2 regions of the Porphyromonas pogonae genome follow, and region 1 is predicted to be linked to the other one. Evidence: riboswitches for the same ligand, from Rfam matches in the RefSeq annotation. Region 1 holds a riboswitch; the other holds the start of a gene.
The links. Region 1 has a riboswitch for thiamine pyrophosphate ahead of VYJ22_RS07795 (TonB-dependent receptor). Riboswitches for the same ligand answer to the same signal wherever they lie in the genome.
Positions count from the first base shown of each region.

Region 1 (9,067 bases):
AATCGGTCGGGTGTGTATACATGGAGATATTAGAATGTAATTGTCAGTGATCCTAAGACATGCGTTCCGGCTTGTGGGAACAATCGGATATCACTGTATTCTTCTAGGCTTTGACCTTTTTGTACAAAACCATTATCATAAACATAACCATTGGATGAGTAGTCTTTATTGAAAAGATTATTTACCTGAAGCCCAAGATTACAGTTTGCAAGTTTAAATGCTCTAAAATCATATCCTAACCTAAGATTGCTTACAAAATACGACGGGAGTTTGCGAGCATCATTTTCTGTATTATCAAGATATTGCTTACCTACATACTGACCTGTTAGAGCAATTTCAAAATTTTTCCAATTAGCGGTGAAGCCTGTAGAAGCAATAACTTCGGGAGAAAAAGCAATTTTAGCATTTTTGAGATTTTTCTCTTCGAGTCTCAACCAATTATATTGTGCATCATATACACTGTAAAATACCTTGTAATCTTTGATCTGATTACTACTTAGGGTAAATGCAACATCCCATTGCAACCACGACGCAATTTTCCAGTTGGACGAAAGCTCAAGTCCCATACGTGAACTCTTAGGAACATTTACCGTCAACATTTCACCCACATCACTTAACCTACCGTTCAACAGCAACTGATCTTTATAACTCATATAGTAAAGGTTTGCTCCAAGCCTGATATTATTATCAACATATTTATATCCTAATTCATAGTCTATAAGTCTTTCGGCTTCGGGGTAAGCATCAGCTCCCGATTCTGTGTAATTGTTACGGCTGGGTTCTCTATGAGCGACAGCTACAGAGGCATATCCCTGATGATTACTATTGAATTGATAAAACAAGCCGGCTTTAGGATTGAAAAAGTTGAAATTGCGCTTGAGATGCATCACCTGCAAATCCTTTGTATTTTCATCATAATGATCTATAGTTCCGTCAATATGATAATTGATATGACGCATTTGCAAATCAGCATATATATTAAGTCCCTGAAGCAATTCATAATTTAACTTCAAAAATCCCAAAAAATCCGTTTTTCGACCATCTCCTTCATAGTATCTATGGTTTGGATCAAGGGCTTTGTTATAATTTTTGATCCATTTGATTTCGCCAAAGTGATCTCCTTTATACTGGTTAGCACTCAATCCCAACGTAAGATTCAATCTTTCGGGAGACCAGACTAAAGAAGCATTACCTCCATAAAAGTGATTGTCAAGATATTTGCGACGAATAAGATCGGACTTCTGAATATCTTTATCTCCGATTTTATAACTTACTAAACCATATTTTTTGAACTTCCTATTCGTGCGGTACTCATCTGTATAGCCTTTGCCTCTGGTGTAATGCCCATTGATGTTCAGATTAAGAGCAGGTGTCAGCACATGAGAAAAAATGGCTTGATAATGACGTTGATCATAATTATCAGTATTTCTATAATATTTGAAGTTTTTAGGATCTGTTTGATCTTCCTTGGAAATTAACCCTGCAGTATTGTATCTTCGTCCATAACTCTTGATATCTTCAGGAGAAATGCCGTTCCATGCAATTCCCGTAACTTCATTTCCACCGAATGTAATCAGTTTTAGCACCGAATTATCCGCAGAGTAAGCTCCTTGAATAAAGTATGATTTGAGCTTTACGCCAGAACGATCCACGAAGCCATCGGAATTTAACTTTGAAAAACGTGTATCCAATGACCAGTGGTCATTGATGATCCCTGTACCGGCTTTTACACTACGCCTAAATACTCCATAGGAACCACCACTTACACCTACCTCTGCATATGGTTTTGACTTGATACCTTCCGTTTTCATATTGATGCTTGCCCCAAAGGCTCCTGCACCATTCGAGGACGTTCCTACCCCTCTTTGTACTTGAAGATCTTGTACTGAATTGATAAAATCCGGCATATTTACCCAAAATACAGCTTGTGACTCTGAGTCATTCAAGGGAATACCATTAGTAGTGATATTAATGCGTGAAGCATCAGTACCACGAACTCTAAAACCGGTATAACCAATACCTATACCCCCATCACTCGTAGAAACAACAGAAGGTGTTGTACCGAGAATATAAGGGATATCTTGTCCGTAATTGACTTTCTTTATTTTAGATTTATCTATATTGGTAAAAGAAATAGGGGTTTTTACACCGGCACGAGTACTACTTATGGTAATCTCTTCAAGATGATAAATCTTTACGGAGTCCTTATCGGTACGATATGCTTGTGCATAAACCTCTTGCGATAAAAAGGATATTATCGGAAATGCAATAAGAAGTGATTTTATATTTTTTCTCATAACCTTTTATTGTTATTAATAAATAATCAAAGCTTATGAGGAAAAAAGGATGTGTACGTAGTATAACTTAGATATTAATAGGATAACTCAAGAAAATATTCCTACGCCGGTACTAACCGGATCAGGTTCAAGGGTAATTTCTCAGCCAAAACTTACGTGCATGGCACCCCTTATTCCTTAAAGCCGGAACAAAGATATAGAAAAAGAATATGATTTGTGCCACCACTGCGAAATATAAACCAATCTGATAGATAATTAAAGTTCAGATAGTAAGTAATGGGCTAAAAACAACTTCAAAATTATCCAAGAAGATGGAGGCAAGAGAATGTATATATTACATGGTATATATAGCAAGCATATTATTTATAAAATGAGCGAGTATAGGCAACTTGAGGCCTCTACCGTATGAATATAAATAACCAAAGCCTACACCTAAAGCGAGACGAGATAGAAACCCCGTTATAGAAAAATGGACAGCGCTAAATATGATAGCGACAATCCATATTGAGGTATTCCTACGTCCTCCGGTAATATTTATAGTAATGGGCAGTAAAGCTCCTCTGAAATACATCTCCTCAAAAACAGCCGGAAAGAGAGCCATTGTAACAATCTTTTTGATTTGTGACACAATCCCCTGTTCATCAATAATAGATTGAATCAGGGTATCCTGATCACCCTCCCATTCTAAAACTTTATTTTTTAAAACATCTGGTAAAAAATCTAATAAATATTGAGAGAAGGAAGCCAATAATGCACTCGCCCCCAATAAAAGTATAAAGATACACAACACAACAATCCAGGGTTTGGAAAAGTTGAATTTGGGTGGAAGGCGATTAAATTTGAGTGGATGGATTTGTTTTCTATTATATAATGAACACCACCCTATGGCAGGCGCCCCTATCACTAAAAAGGTATTGAATGCAAAAATGTCATATATATCCAACAGCCCCAAAAACATTGTTGATACCACAAATAAGACTAATGAGCCCGTAAAAGAAAGCACAAGCAATACCACCAAACTTTTCCACTTGACTTCTATATGTTGTTCCATATTATTAGTTAAAAGGGAGGAGTAAAATTAGTGACTAAAGAATACATATTATCATAAAAAACGGATGTGTTTGATGTAACTCATGAAAAGATAAAGGGAAATTCTTGATCGAGTGAACTTGTGTAATCCAAAAAAGGTGCGAAGTTTCTTATCAAAGAATTTTAAATTATCTGAATTTAACTGATCAGCCGAATAATCCTTTAACAATCGGGAGTATCGTAGTAGAAGTCTTTTTTCACTCTTAATTTTAAATCTGATTTTTTCCGTCCTTGTTAGCGAGTCACATTTTTGACTAAATTCCACCCTATCAATTAATGCTAACATATAATCGACATCAGATTTATATTTTTTTAGATTGACAATGCTGGTATTAACTTGCCTATAAAAATATAAATGATCAGGAATTACCACTACCCTCTCTGCCTTATCAAACACATTAAATACCCGAGCATAATCCTCATAAACACGTCCTATAGGAAATATGACATCTCTAAAAAGTTCTGATTTGTATATACTTCCCCACATATAACTTTTTATTTTTTTGTTATAAAGTAGTTCTTTGATAGCTTGTGTTTTATTATATTCTACAGGATGCTCATCAATCTTGGAATATTTCTCTTTGTAAGGTTTGTCCCATGTAAATATATAATTTCCTATTACGATATCAGCAATATATTGTTTGGCTGCATTGTATAGTTTTTCTACATAATCAGATTTTACCCAGTCATCAGAGTCTATAAACATAATATATTCGCCTTTGGACATAGATATGCCCACATTACGAACGTCCGCAAGCCCCTTATTAGACTGATGAATCACTTTTACGCGCTTGTCTTCAAAAGCCCATTGATCAGCAATCTCTCCACTCTTATCTGTTGATCCATCATCCACAATAATAACTTCAAAATCTTTATATGTTTGGCTTTTAATGGAGTCTATACATTGAAAAAAATATTTCTCCATATTATATAAAGGAACAATAATAGAAATTAAAGGATGATGACTTACGTCCATGCTTGCTATCGTTAGTAAGTAAATGTTTTTAATCTTATTTTGCCATGAAAAAGTTTAACATAAACAAATTTAAGATTTAATATTCTTTCATAATACTTAAAAGAAGAATGATTGTATTCCTTTACATTAAGCAATTCAGACAATAGCCTTTTTATTTTATTATCATATTGTTGATTAATTTCTAATTCAAATAAATCAGAGTGCCTATAATATGATCTCATTACTCTTTTACAGACCTTTGTAAAGAATAAAGCTTTTTGATAATCGGGGAAATCATTTTGTTGAATAACAAAATTGTAGAGGTCGATAAGGGCTGTAATATAATCGTATTCGTTTTTAGCGTGTTTTGTATTTACAATGCTTGTTTCACAGTAACGGTAATGATAAAGTTTGTCTTTAATTATATAAATATTACGTGCTACAGAGAAAAATTTTGGGACACTTATAATATCTTCAAAATTCCGTTTATTAATAAAGCCAAACTTCTCTAAAATACTTTTTCGATATAATTTATTCCAAACATATAACTCAATGATCTTACCATAGATCACATAGTTTAAAGCATTATTCTTAGATATTCTTCCAAACCGATTCAAATGTCTTTTTGACAGATCTTTTGTCCAGCCTTCTGAATAAAAATTACAAATCGCAATATCACATTCAGAGTCTAATTCAAAAGGGCGAAAAAGTTTTTCGTACATATTAATATCGATCCAATCATCACTATCTACAAAGCCGACATATTCGCCTTTTGAAAGAGTTAGACCTTTATTCCTTACTTCTGCAATACCGGCATTTTCTTGATGAATTACCCTTATGCGATTATCTTTATCTTTCCATTGATCTGCAATAGCCGGAGTATTATCAGTAGACCCATCATTAATAACAATTATTTCTAAATTTGTGTAGGTTTGGTCAACGATAGACTGTAAACACTGATCTAGATATTTTTCCACATTATAAGCCGGCACTACAATGGAGATCAAAGGCTTTGATGTAAAATCCATTTATAAACTACAGATTATTAAGATTATTTAAACAATCATCAAAAAACAGCACAAATTTAATATAAATATTATAGTATGCGCTGATTATTTAATCCTTTCCATAAGGAAAGAACTTTTAAGTTCCCTATAAATCAAATAAGTTCCACCCTAATACTAAGATACTGTAATCGACACTTACTTTTAATTCTAAATACTCCACAGTCCCAAATACTGCATTTTATAATTAGATTATTCCTAACATCTAGTTAAGGCATAAAAAAAGAGCCATCCTCATAAACAAAGGAAAGCTCTTTGATTGCAAGTACCCGGAGCGGGACTTGAACCCGCACAGCCATAATGGCCAAAGGATTTTAAGTCCTTCGTGTCTACCATTCCACCATCCGGGCGATAGTACATTGCGGTTGCAAAGGTAGAATAATCTTTTAAAAGTCCAAACAGACTGACTGTTTTTTTGATTTAAAGAGGATAGTATATGTATCTATTTATTTCATAAATTAGCAGTATGATTAATAAAGCATTTCAACCCCTGGCAGAGCGAATGAGACCCTCATCACTTGCTAATTACTTTGGTCAAAAGCATTTGATCGGTTCAGGAGCAGTATTACGCCAAATGATTGACAAAGGGCAAATACCTTCTATTATATTTTGGGGACCTCCCGGTGTAGGAAAAACGACTCTTGCGGAAATTATTGCTCATGCCGTAAATGTCCCTTTTTACACATTAAGTGCCATTAATTCAGGAGTCAAAGACGTAAGGGAGGTAATCAACTCAATTACACAACAAGACAATTCCATTTTTGCAGGACAAGGGAGAGCTATTTTATTCATTGATGAGATACACCGTTTCAGTAAAAGTCAGCAGGATTCTTTATTATCTGCAGTAGAAAGAGGTATTATCACGCTGATAGGTGCCACTACTGAAAATCCGAGTTTTGAGGTAATAAGACCTCTTCTTTCAAGATGTCAGGTCTTCACCCTCAACCCGCTTACGGATGAAGACATCAAATCACTTATCAAACATGCCATCACTACAGATGAGATACTTAATAAAAAAAATATAACCATAGAAGAATGGGAAGCTTTGATACGCTTTGCTGGAGGTGATGCACGCCGAGCGCTCAATATTATAGATATGATAGTAAGTTCTGAAGTTGAAAATACTATTTTTATAACAAATGAGTTAGTTCGAAACCGTGTCCAAGAAAATCCATCTGCTTTCGACAAAGGCGGAGAAATGCATTATGATATCGCTTCAGCTTTTATAAAAAGCATACGAGGGAGTGATCCTGATGCTGCTTTATATTGGTTGGCAAGATTGATCGACGGTGGAGAAGAACCTTCATTTATCGCTCGCAGGTTAGTGATTTCAGCAACTGAAGATATTGGACTTGCTAATCCGAATGCTTTATTAATAGCCAATGCTTGTGCTGATGCCTTAGATCGATTAGGTTGGCCGGAAGGTCGTATCCCTCTGGCACAAGCCACGGTTTATCTTGCTACCAGCGAAAAAAGCAATTCCACATATTTAGCTATAGGAAGAGCTCTCGAAGCAGTAAAGCAAATAGGGAGTCTTCCTGTACCAATGCATCTGCGTAATGCTCCTACTGACCTAATGAAAGATATGGGTTATGGAAGTGGTTATAAGTACGCTCATGATTACCCCGGGCATTTTGTAAAACAACAATATCTACCTGATCGACTAATAGATGAAAAATTTTGGGCTCCCGACTTATCATCCACAACAGAAAGGAAGATAGCTGAAAGGATGATTAAAATAAGGGAATCCGATAATTAAAATATTGCTTTTTTGGTTGTTTATTATATTTCCATTTAATATCTTTGTCGAAGAAGGATTGAGATAATAAAATAAAGAAACTAAAGCCTTCATGATAAATAGTAAAACAATTATAATTCTTTTTAACATTAAAAATTCAATTCTGCTATGAAGAAGCACAATTTCTCAGCGGGACCATCAATCTTACATGATGAAGTAATTAAGAATGCAGCCGATGCTGTAATGAATTTTGCAGGTACAGGTCTTTCATTATTGGAAGTATCTCACCGTGGCAAAGAATTTACTGCAGTGATGGAGGAGGCTCGTAAGTTATTCAAAGAACTTATCGATGCTCCTGATGGCTACGAAGTACTGTTCCTCGGAGGCGGTGCAAGTTTGCAGTTTTATATGGCGCCTTTGAACCTACTGCAAAAGAAGGCTGCCTATATTAATACAGGAACATGGGCAACCAATGCTATCAAGCAAGCTAAATATGTAGGAGATGTTGAAGTATTAGCATCTTCCGAAGACAAAAATTTCTCATACATCCCCAAGGGTTTTTTTATCCCTGAAGATGTAGACTATTTCCACTACACCAGTAATAACACAATCTACGGAACAGAGATTCGCAAAGACTTTGATACTAATGTAAGGTTAGTGGCAGATATGTCTTCAGATATTTTCACTCGCCCTGTAGATGTATCCAAATATGATCTGATTTATGGTGGAGCTCAAAAAAACATCGCTCCTGCAGGTGCTACTTTCGTACTTGTAAGAAAAGATGCCTTGGGTCATGTAGATCGTCCATTACCTGCTATGCTGGATTATAATATCCACATCAAAAAGGATTCTATGTACAATACACCTCCCGTATTTCCAATATATGTAGCGCTACAGACACTGAAGTGGTACAAAGAATTGGGCGGAGTAAAAGTGCTTGAAAAAATGAACATTGAGAAAGCCGGTTTATTGTATGATGAAATTGATCGTAATAGATTGTTCAAAGGCACAGTAGCGGTAGAAGATAGATCTCTCATGAATATATGCTTTGTAATGAATGACGAGTACAAAGAACTCGAACCTGAATTCGCTACATTTGCTGCAGAGCGTGGTATGGTAGGCATCAAGGGTCACAGATCTGTTGGAGGATTCCGTGCTTCCCTTTACAATGCAATGCCCAAATCAAGTGTAGAAGCATTGGTACAGGCAATGAAAGACTTCGAAAATAAGCATTAATTAATGCTTATTTTCGATTAAAAAAATTTGGCTAACCTAATTAGATCTTTAATATTATGACAAAAGTTTTAATAGCTACCGAAAAGCCTTTTGCAGCCAGTGCAGTGGAAGGCATAAAAGATATACTTACACAGGCGGGGTTTGAAACGGTATTACTAGAAAAGTACGCAGACAAATCCGCTTTACTCAAAGCTGTTGAGGATGTAGATGCTATTATCATCAGAAGTGATGTGATAGACAATGATGTTTTCGATGCAGCCAAGAATCTCAAAATTGTGGTAAGAGCCGGTGCCGGTTATGACAATGTAGACCTGAACTCTGCTACCCAACACAATGTTTGTGTAATGAATACTCCCGGACAAAATGCCAATGCTGTAGCAGAGCTTGTTATCGGAATGCTTTTATTTGGAGCAAGAAACCGATTCAACGGCACCTCCGGATCAGAATTGATGGGCAAAAAATTGGGATTACTTGCTTACGGAAACGTTGGTCGTAATGTAGCAAGAATTGCCAAAGGTATAGGAATGGAAATCTATGCTTTCGACCCCTTTACTCCCAAAGAGAGTATGGAAAAAGAAGGCGTAAAACACGTAGATACAAAAGAAGATCTTTTCAAAACCTGCGATGTGATTTCATTACACATACCAGCTACTCCCGAAACAAAAGGCTCTATCAACTATGAACTCAT
Region 1 covers NZ_CP143258.1:1,963,016-1,972,082, forward strand. Annotated here, with positions in the region: gene VYJ22_RS07795 (TonB-dependent receptor) at 30-2,297, opposite strand; TPP riboswitch at 2,379-2,478, opposite strand; gene VYJ22_RS07800 (CPBP family intramembrane glutamic endopeptidase) at 2,632-3,348, opposite strand; gene VYJ22_RS07805 (glycosyltransferase family 2 protein) at 3,400-4,362, opposite strand; gene VYJ22_RS07810 (glycosyltransferase family 2 protein) at 4,374-5,369, opposite strand; tRNA gene VYJ22_RS07815 (tRNA-Leu) at 5,672-5,755, opposite strand; gene VYJ22_RS07820 (replication-associated recombination protein A) at 5,872-7,164, shown strand; gene serC (3-phosphoserine/phosphohydroxythreonine transaminase) at 7,312-8,379, shown strand; gene VYJ22_RS07830 (NAD(P)-dependent oxidoreductase) at 8,436-9,067, shown strand, end outside.

Region 2 (9,067 bases), 1.4 Mb from region 1:
CTTCTTTGTGTCGGTGAATCTGAATGGGCCTACACCTACATAATCAGCACCCAAAGCTTCGGCGCGCTTGATATCTTCAAAAGTATTACATGTAGCTCCTATAATCTTATTTGCCCCGAGTAGTGCACGTGCCTTCGTGATGCTGCCATCGTTGCGCCCCAAGTGCACGCCATCTGCATCAGATTGGTGAGCTATATGTATACGGTCATTGATTATCAATAGAGCATCATACTGAGCACAGATCTCTTTGGCACGATAAGCGACACACAACATCTCATCATCTGAAGCCTCTTTCATCCTCAGTTGTATCCAGCGTATCCCCATGCGGCATGCTTTCTCAATTTGCTCGCACTCTTCTTGGATATCTGTCCCATTTGTAATAAACTGTAGTTTCACGTTGTGAAGTTTGAGAAGAGAAGAGTTCATCTCTTGTTTTCGATGATATGCCAGCAAGCTTTCATTGCTTCTCATCAGTGCAGACACATACCTTTGTGCACTATCGGAAGCTATTCTAAGGGAACATCCGCCTGCCCAAGCAGAGGCAAATGCTGTACTATGGGCACAACCCGTACCATGCTTAGGGTATCCGCTCCGAAGCACGGTAGTATGATAGACAAAATCAGCCGTAATAAGTTTGTCGGCTACAGTATTACCTTCGGCATGCCCCCCTTTGAGTACTATGGCGATATGATGCGTGGCTGCCAACTGCTGAAGTTCAGATTCGGATATCTTATCTCCTGCAATCTCTTCCATTTCGGGGAGATTAGGTGTGAGCACATCTATCTTATCCAATATCTGAGGGAGCAGATCTCTCTCTCGCTCAAAGACGAAGCCGGTAGATGAGGCAAAGATAGGATCCCATACAATACGTATAAGTGGAAATGCATCCCGAACCCCATCAATAATACCAAGCAAAACTGACAGATTTTCGATCAGACCTATCTTACAAACGATAGGATGAGCTCTTCCTCTCAAGACATCGACTTGCTTCATGATATCTTCTTTGGAAAGCCAGTTACACCCTTCGAAGACCTCTGTGCTTTGGTAAGTCACGCCTGTACATATATTATACCCATAGCTTCCGGTCTGCTCCGCTACCTTGATATCAGCAGATATACCGGCTCCGGCAGTAGGGTCTAGGCCACCCACCAACAGCACCTCAGGAGTAGCCAGCCTACGCCATCGCATTATTGCCTCTTGCGGGTTGCTCCAGACATATCCGAGTACAGCTACTCCTTCAAATCCCATAGCCATGGTATCCGCTATGGTTTCGGGAGTGATACCCCCCAATGCCCATACGGGGACTGTGCTTTGTGCGATAACATGCGTGGCTGAAGAGGCATCAAATGCTGACACATACCCGGGCTTGGATATGCTGTCGTACATAGGACTGAGAAAACAATAATCAATCTGAAAAGGAATACTCATGATTTCTTCAGCCGAATGACAAGAAGCAGATACCGTGACGCCTTCATCCGTCAAAGGGCGAGTAGTCATTGATTGCCATTTGGCGGTAGAAAGATGTATCCCTCCCAGCTTATAATCATCGGCAAGATGAAAATAATCGTGTATCACTACTCTTCTCCTATAACAATAGGCCACAGCTTCTATGACGCGCCTGTAATCCCCCTCAGAAGCCGTGTGAAGGCGCAAGTGTAGACGCTCCAACCCGGCTGTAAAAAGGCTGTTGAGTGTGAATATCCACTCACTACTCGGGATCGGAGGTGTGATTACTATGATTCGTTTCATCATTTTTTATTTTTCGGCGAAAAGCCATGTTGGCACGCATTGAGCAGAAGTGCTCGCCACACATAGAGCAGAAGTGAGCTTCTTTGTGCCCTTCGTCAGGTAATGTTTGATCATGAAATGATAAGGCCTTTTCGGAGTCGAGTGCCAGATGGAACTGATCTTTCCATCTAAACTCAAATCTAGCCTTACTCATCATATAGTCTCGGAAGTAGGCCGTAGGATGTCCTTTGGCAAGATCTGCTGCATGAGCAGCCATCTTGAAGGTGATTACACCTTCCTTCACATCATCTCTGTTTGGAAGACCGAGATGTTCCTTGGGGGTAACGTAGCATAACATCGATGTGCCCATCCATCCGATCATAGCCCCTCCTATTGCTGATGTAATGTGGTCATAGCCTGGTGATATGTCTGTAACAATGGGACCCAAGGTATAGAAAGGAGCTTCATGGCATGTTTCCAATTGTAATTCCATGTTTTCTTTGATCTTGTGCATAGGCACATGCCCGGGACCCTCTATGAGTACCTGTACATGGTGCTTCCAAGCGATCTCGGTAAGCTCTCCCAGTGTACGCAACTCAGCAAATTGGGCTTCGTCATTGGCATCATGGATACAGCCGGGTCTCAACCCGTCACCCAGTGATATGGCAACGTCATACCGCGCCAAGATCTCGCAGATCTCTTCAAAATGTTCGTAGATAAAACTCTCTTGCTTGTGTATTGTACACCAGTTGGCAATAATGGATCCGCCACGAGATACGATACCGGTAACGCGTTCCAAGGTAAGAGGAATATGATGCCAACGCAAACCGGCATGTATGGTGAAATAGTCCACACCCTGCTCAGCTTGCTCTATGAGCGTGTCTCTAAAGAGTTCCCAAGTAAGTTTAGTGGTGTTACCTTTCACTTTTTCCAATGCTTGGTATAGTGGTACGGTTCCTATTGGTACAGGAGAATTTCGGATGATCCATTCACGTGTCTCATGGATGTGTTGTCCTGTAGACAAGTCCATTACGGTATCCGCACCCCAGCGTGTCGCCCATACAGCCTTCTCTACCTCTTCATCTATTCCTCCTGTTACGGGAGAGTTTCCGATATTGGCATTGATTTTGACCAGGAAGTTACGTCCGATAATCATAGGCTCACTTTCCGGATGATTGATATTCGCCGGTATAATAGCACGTCCCGCAGCTATTTCATCGCGAACAAAAGCCGGTGTAATACGAGCAGGAATATTTGCTCCCTTAGGGTCGCCTTTGTCTATGGTGTATTTTGTTTTGATTTGATCGATGAGCTGATTCTCTCGGATAGCTACAAACTCCATTTCCGGCGTGATAATCCCTTGTCGTGCATAGTACATTTGGGTAACACATTTATTTTTTGCAATGAGCGGAGTGGTGCACACGTGTTCGAACCTAAGTTTGTCAAGAGACTTATCTGCATGTCTCATACGTCCGTATTCTGATGACAGGCCCTCAAGTTTTATAGTATCTTTACGCTCTACAATCCATTTTTCTCTTATTTTAGGTAGACCTTTTCGCAGATCCACGTGGTATTCCGGATCAGTATATGGCCCGGATGTATCATATACTACAATACTTTCATTGTGTTCGGTAGTCCCATCTTCCAGCCGAGTATCAGAGAGGTTAATTCGGCGCATAGGTACATGGATATCGTGCATATCTCCTTGTACATATATTTTTTCGGAGCCGGGCAGAGGCTGAGATATTACTTGTGTTGATTTCATTAGGTTGAACTTATTTTTAATATGTATTAGGCTTTTCGTTTTATCCTCCGTATGTCGCTTGTATTACTACGACTTCATCACCGTCATGCAATGCATACTCATCCCTCAGACTACGTTTCACAATTTTGTTGTTTACGGCTACGGCCACGTGCATATCTTGTATCCGGCGATCTTGCAATAGTAATCCCAAGGTGTAGCCGTCAGGATACTCTACTGATTGATCATTATATTTGATGTTCATGAAAATCTTACCTCCTTTGTTTAAGTTTCTATTTGACTCGTGTTCGGGAGGCTCCTGCGGTTGCAGTATGGTAAAGAATATCACTACTACCTACGCCGGTACTAACCGGATCAGGTTATAGGGTATGATCTCAGCCAATGTCTATGCATCGGCACCCCCGAGTTATTATATGGAAACAAAGATAAGCTAATACCTGTAGAAAAACCAATATTTCAAGTTCAAAATATATCACAGGAGGATATTTCAAGGGAAATATGATTATTTCAGGATAGCTTTACAATTGACATTTTGTCAAAAACGCAAATTCGAAATACCATTAGTTGCCTCTCTAAATTGCATCACTGAATACACATATTATTATAGAGTTCAATTTTCGAAATTCTTTGTAGTTATAGGTCTTGTTTTGGTAGTTAGTATTATTTTAGAGTAATTGAGTGTAAAAAGGATTATATCCGTACGTTCTAAGTGCCATTTGTAAGAATTATTCTGTTTTTTATATCTTTTTTATTGTCCATATCAAAAATATACTTACATTTATAAAAGTTAATTGATCTTAGAATTAACACACAAAATAACCGGTTATTTTTATATAAAATATGCATTGTGATGAACAAGATTAAGGGATTAAGCCACCCTATATCATTAAGACATCACACATGATAAAGTATTATTTTTTAATTTAAAAAATCGGCTGACTAAAGCTATACCTTTACATCTGTTATATATCATTTATTTCATCCTTAATTATAAAAGGACCTCTTGACCATTGCATAGTACCTTATTCATATGCACAATAAAATTTACTTATTTCCCTAAATAAGTAAAAACCTCTTACAATGATTTTAATGCCTAATTCGTGAAGGTCAGGTATTATCTCTAAAAATCATTTCTATACCGTATGTTCATGGTTATTCAGCACTCTATTTTAGAAAGTTTAAAGAGAAATAATTCTTTTAAATCAAAAAAGCACATGAAATCAAAATTACAGTTTCTATTAGGCCTAATGACGATGATGTTTTTCGTCTCGTCATGCTCTGAGGACAACAGCTACGAAGAAGCAAGCCTCAAAGTGTCAGAGAACACAATGCAATTTACCAAAGAAGCCTCCGAAAAAGTTCTCTCAATCCAGACAAACAAAAGTCAGTGGGTTGCCATGTCTCCTCAAGAAGGATCATGGATCGAGCTTGTACAAGAAGGCAGTAACCTGAAAGTAAAAGTTACGCCTAATACCCTGGGCATGGAAAGAAAAGGCGTGATCATGATTACTTCCGGAGATGCCGCGGTAAAAGTAGAGGTAAAACAAAGTGCAGCGGATATTATTTTGGGTACTACACCTGAAGATCTTAAAATCAGCAGTAAGGGTGGAGAAATGAAGGTCGAAATTAGCTCTAACAGCAAAGATCTTAAAGTCGAAACAGATGGAACAGCAGAGTGGCTCTCTGTAAAGTATGTTGCAGGTCAATCAACCTTTGTACTTTCGGCAAAAGAGAATAAAGAGAAAACTGACCGCATGGCCAAAGTTATCGTTACGGCAGGCAAAGTAATAAAAGAAGTAAAAGTAATACAGGCCGGTATACCTTACTACATTTTACCATTGTTGCAATATCCGGCTTCACTGGTTGATGTTGCTGCTTTTGAAAAGGAAAGAGATGGTATTTTAATCAAGACTCCTGATGGCTTATTCAACAGAACAGCATTCCGCTTTGGTACCACAAGCAAGGTGATGCCTTTCTTGGAATACAATTTCGATGAAAATGCTCCAATGTATAAAAATGCAGTAGTAGTTTCATTAGATGCTAAAGTAATGCAAGGTGCGGAATTTGACCAATTCATGACATCAAATGGCTTTGTAAAAGGTGCCGGTGATAAGACCAAGCAACTATACACTAACGAGAAGATGTCATTTACAGCATTAGTTATGTTCCCTTCAACCGGTGGTGCTCAAATGTTAATTCAGTATATACCGAAACAACCTAAACCATACGAAACATTCAAGACCTTCCCGCTTGAAAAGCAACTCCCATGGTTAGCAGACAGAACCGGAGGAGTTCACGGACAAAAACAGCCTATTATTGAAGCATACGAAAAAACTACGAGTTCAGTATTAGATGAAAATATTAGTAAAAAACCCGAGTTCTATTGGTACAACCTAAATGCAACGGAGAAGCCTTTACTCGCCAGAGCATATTGGTTTATCAAAGCTGGAGGGGATGACAATATACCAGCCAATGATCCATTCATAAATGAATTAGAAGCCACTCGTGTTATTGCAAATAATATTAATCTGGCATTCTGGGAGTTTAGCGGTGGTTATATGATGACTAATGAGTTTAAAGCATTAGTTGAGAAAGAAGGGTTTGAATATAAATACATCAATAAAGGCACATTTATATTCTATAATAAAGCAAAGACAATAGTTCTTGCAGCTAAGCCTGTAAAATTCAAAGATTATAATAACGGAGAGATCGTTTTGGATCTTCAAGCATTTAAGATGAAATTGAAGGAAAGCTCAGTTGCACAATTCATGAACTACAAGAAACATCTATCAAGCCAAAACAACGAAATGGATGTTATCATGAAGAAATTAAAGAAGTAAATTTTTCACATTTTAAAATCAAATGAAAATGATATAGTTTGTTCTGTGCTTTTGGTCTGAAAGGAGGCATAGTTTCCCGTCGATTTTCAGTCAAAAGCACAGAATCTTCAAACTCAAATATGTTTTCCTTTCTCATTCATGAGTAATTGTTCAGAATTAAACACACCTGCCTTTGCTTTTGCCAACTTACAATATTGATTTTATCGTGAGGTTTGATTTCGGACACCAACTTATGTTACACTATTTATCATGAGAAATATTATTGTCTGCATATAACAAAATACGGTCTCTCTTATGAAAAAAAATATACTTTATGCTATTGGTTTTACATCGCTGCTTATCACATCCTCTTGTAGCCGGGATCAAGAGCTTAGCACTATGAATCCTGACCAAAGCAGTACAGAACTTAGGGCATCATCAGCTACAGATTTATCCGGGACAGGAATGCCCGGTATTATGTACGTCAGGTTGTCAGACAACGCCGTCGACAAACTTGATATAGATACATCAGGCAAAGTGTCTATGAGAAGTGTATCTTCTACTATGAGCACTACACTCTCAACACTCGGTGCTACGAATGTAGAACGCCTCTTTACTCCTGATCCCAGATTTGAAGAACGCATGCACAAAGCCGGTCTCGATGAATGGTATGTAGTCAGGTTTGATCCGACCAAAAACCTCGAAGAAGCAATTACTTTGATGAGTAAGGTACAAGATGTAGAGCTGGTAGAGAAGTCTTATGCCACAGAGATGATTGATACAAAATACACTGCAATCAACAATGACGCACTACCCACGGCTAAAGCGATGCCTTTCAATGATCCCCAATTGATCAAACAATGGCACTATGACAACCAAGGCTTATATCCCAAAAGTGTTGCAGGAGCAGATATAAACCTATTTGAAGCATGGAAAACTACTGTGGGAGATCCCAAGGTTATCGTTGCTGTTGTAGATGGAGGTATTGATTACACCCACGAAGATCTGAAAGACAACATGTGGATCAACCAAAAAGAACTCAATGGAAAAGCCGGAGTAGATGATGATGATAATGGCTATGTAGATGATATTTACGGGTTCAACTTTATTCATCAAAATGGTTCTATTTATCCCGATGTTAGCTCCCATGGAACACACGTAGCCGGTACAATAGCTGCTCGCAATAATAATGGCATTGGTGTGTGTGGCATTGCGGGAGGAGATGCTACCAAAGCAGAAGCTACGGGAGTACGATTAATGACCTGTCAAAAGTTTGGCAAAAAAAATGAAGCAGGAGAGGCTGCAAATGCATACGTATATTCGGCTAATAATGGTGCTGTGATCAGTCAAAACTCTTGGGGATATACCTATCCGGGGCCAATCAACTTGCCGGAACACATCCGTGTAGCAATTGATTATTTTACCGATTATGCCGGATGTGATAAGGATGGCAATCAGCTTGCCAACTCCCCCATGAAAGGAGGGCTTGTAATCTTCGCAGCGGGTAATGATGATAAAGATTATGTTTCTTGGCCGGGAGCTTACCCAAGAGTCGTAGGAGTATCTGCTATGGCTCCTAACTGGAAAAAAGCATGGTACACCAACCGCGGAGACTGGGTGGATATTATGGCTCCGGGTGGAGACCAATATTTTCCACAAGGAGAAGTTCTCAGTACATTAGCTCCATCTATTACGGGAGGCAAAGGCTATGGTTATATGCAAGGTACATCTATGGCGTGTCCGCATGTTTCGGGCATAGCAGCACTCGTTGTATCTAAGTTTGGAGGCAAGGGATTTACCAACGAGATGTTGAGAAAACGCATATTGGGAGCTCTGAGGCCTATGAATATTGATGAGCAGAATGTAGGCTTTGAAGGTCGGTTGGGTGTTGGTTACATCGATGCCGGAGCAGCTTTTGCAGAAAATAAAAATAAAAAGCCACAGCAGGTAGCTGGAATGACTGCAGAGGCGAGTTACGTTAATATTAAGCTGAAATGGAAAACCGTAGCAGATGAAGATGATGTTACAGCTGCCATTTACAATATATACATAAGTGACCAACCTCTCAATGAAAACAATTATAAATCAGTGGCTCCGATCAAGATCAATGGATTCGGATTTAAGGTAGGTACAGAGCTAGGCTATGAATTTACAAGCCTTAAGCAAGATACTCATTATTATTTTGGAATTGAAGCTGTGGATCGTTGGGGACTGACCTCAAAACCTGCGTTTGCACAATTTAAAACCCTGAAGAATAATCCCCCTATAATCTTGGGCTTCCCACAAAAACCAATCAGAGTTAGTGGAGCCAACATTGCAAGATTCCAACTCAATGTGTCCGATCCGGATAAGCATCATATAATAATCAATGTCGAAGGTGAAGACAGAGGAGTATCATATTCTATCGAAAATAACAAAATCAATTTCAGTATTCGAGCAATAGCTCCGGTAGGTAAATATACTATCAAAGTCATAGCTCGTGATGAGATAGGAGCAGAGATAGTCGCTGAAGTCCCATTTGAGGTCTTTACTTACAATCCGCCCAGATTGCTTGGTAACATAAAACCTATGATTGTGGGAACACAGCAAAAGACTAAAGTACTTGACTTGGTTCCGCTATTCAGCCATGAAAGTGATCAAAAGTTACAATTCAAGGCTTCTTCTGCAAACGGATCTGTAGCATCTGTTGCAGTTAGCGAAGATGGTAAACTTTTACTTACAGCACATCAGAATGGAACCACAAACATCAAAGTGACCG
Region 2 covers NZ_CP143258.1:583,946-593,012, reverse strand. Annotated here, with positions in the region: gene VYJ22_RS02355 (thiamine phosphate synthase) at 1-1,749, opposite strand, end outside; gene thiC (phosphomethylpyrimidine synthase ThiC) at 1,709-3,493, opposite strand; gene thiS (sulfur carrier protein ThiS) at 3,534-3,734, opposite strand; TPP riboswitch at 3,804-3,903, opposite strand; gene VYJ22_RS02340 (BACON domain-containing protein) at 4,705-6,330, shown strand; gene VYJ22_RS02335 (S8 family serine peptidase) at 6,625-9,067, shown strand, end outside.
Region 2: linked by a shared signal. The riboswitch ahead of thiS (sulfur carrier protein ThiS) and the one ahead of VYJ22_RS07795 (TonB-dependent receptor) in region 1 are both predicted to bind thiamine pyrophosphate.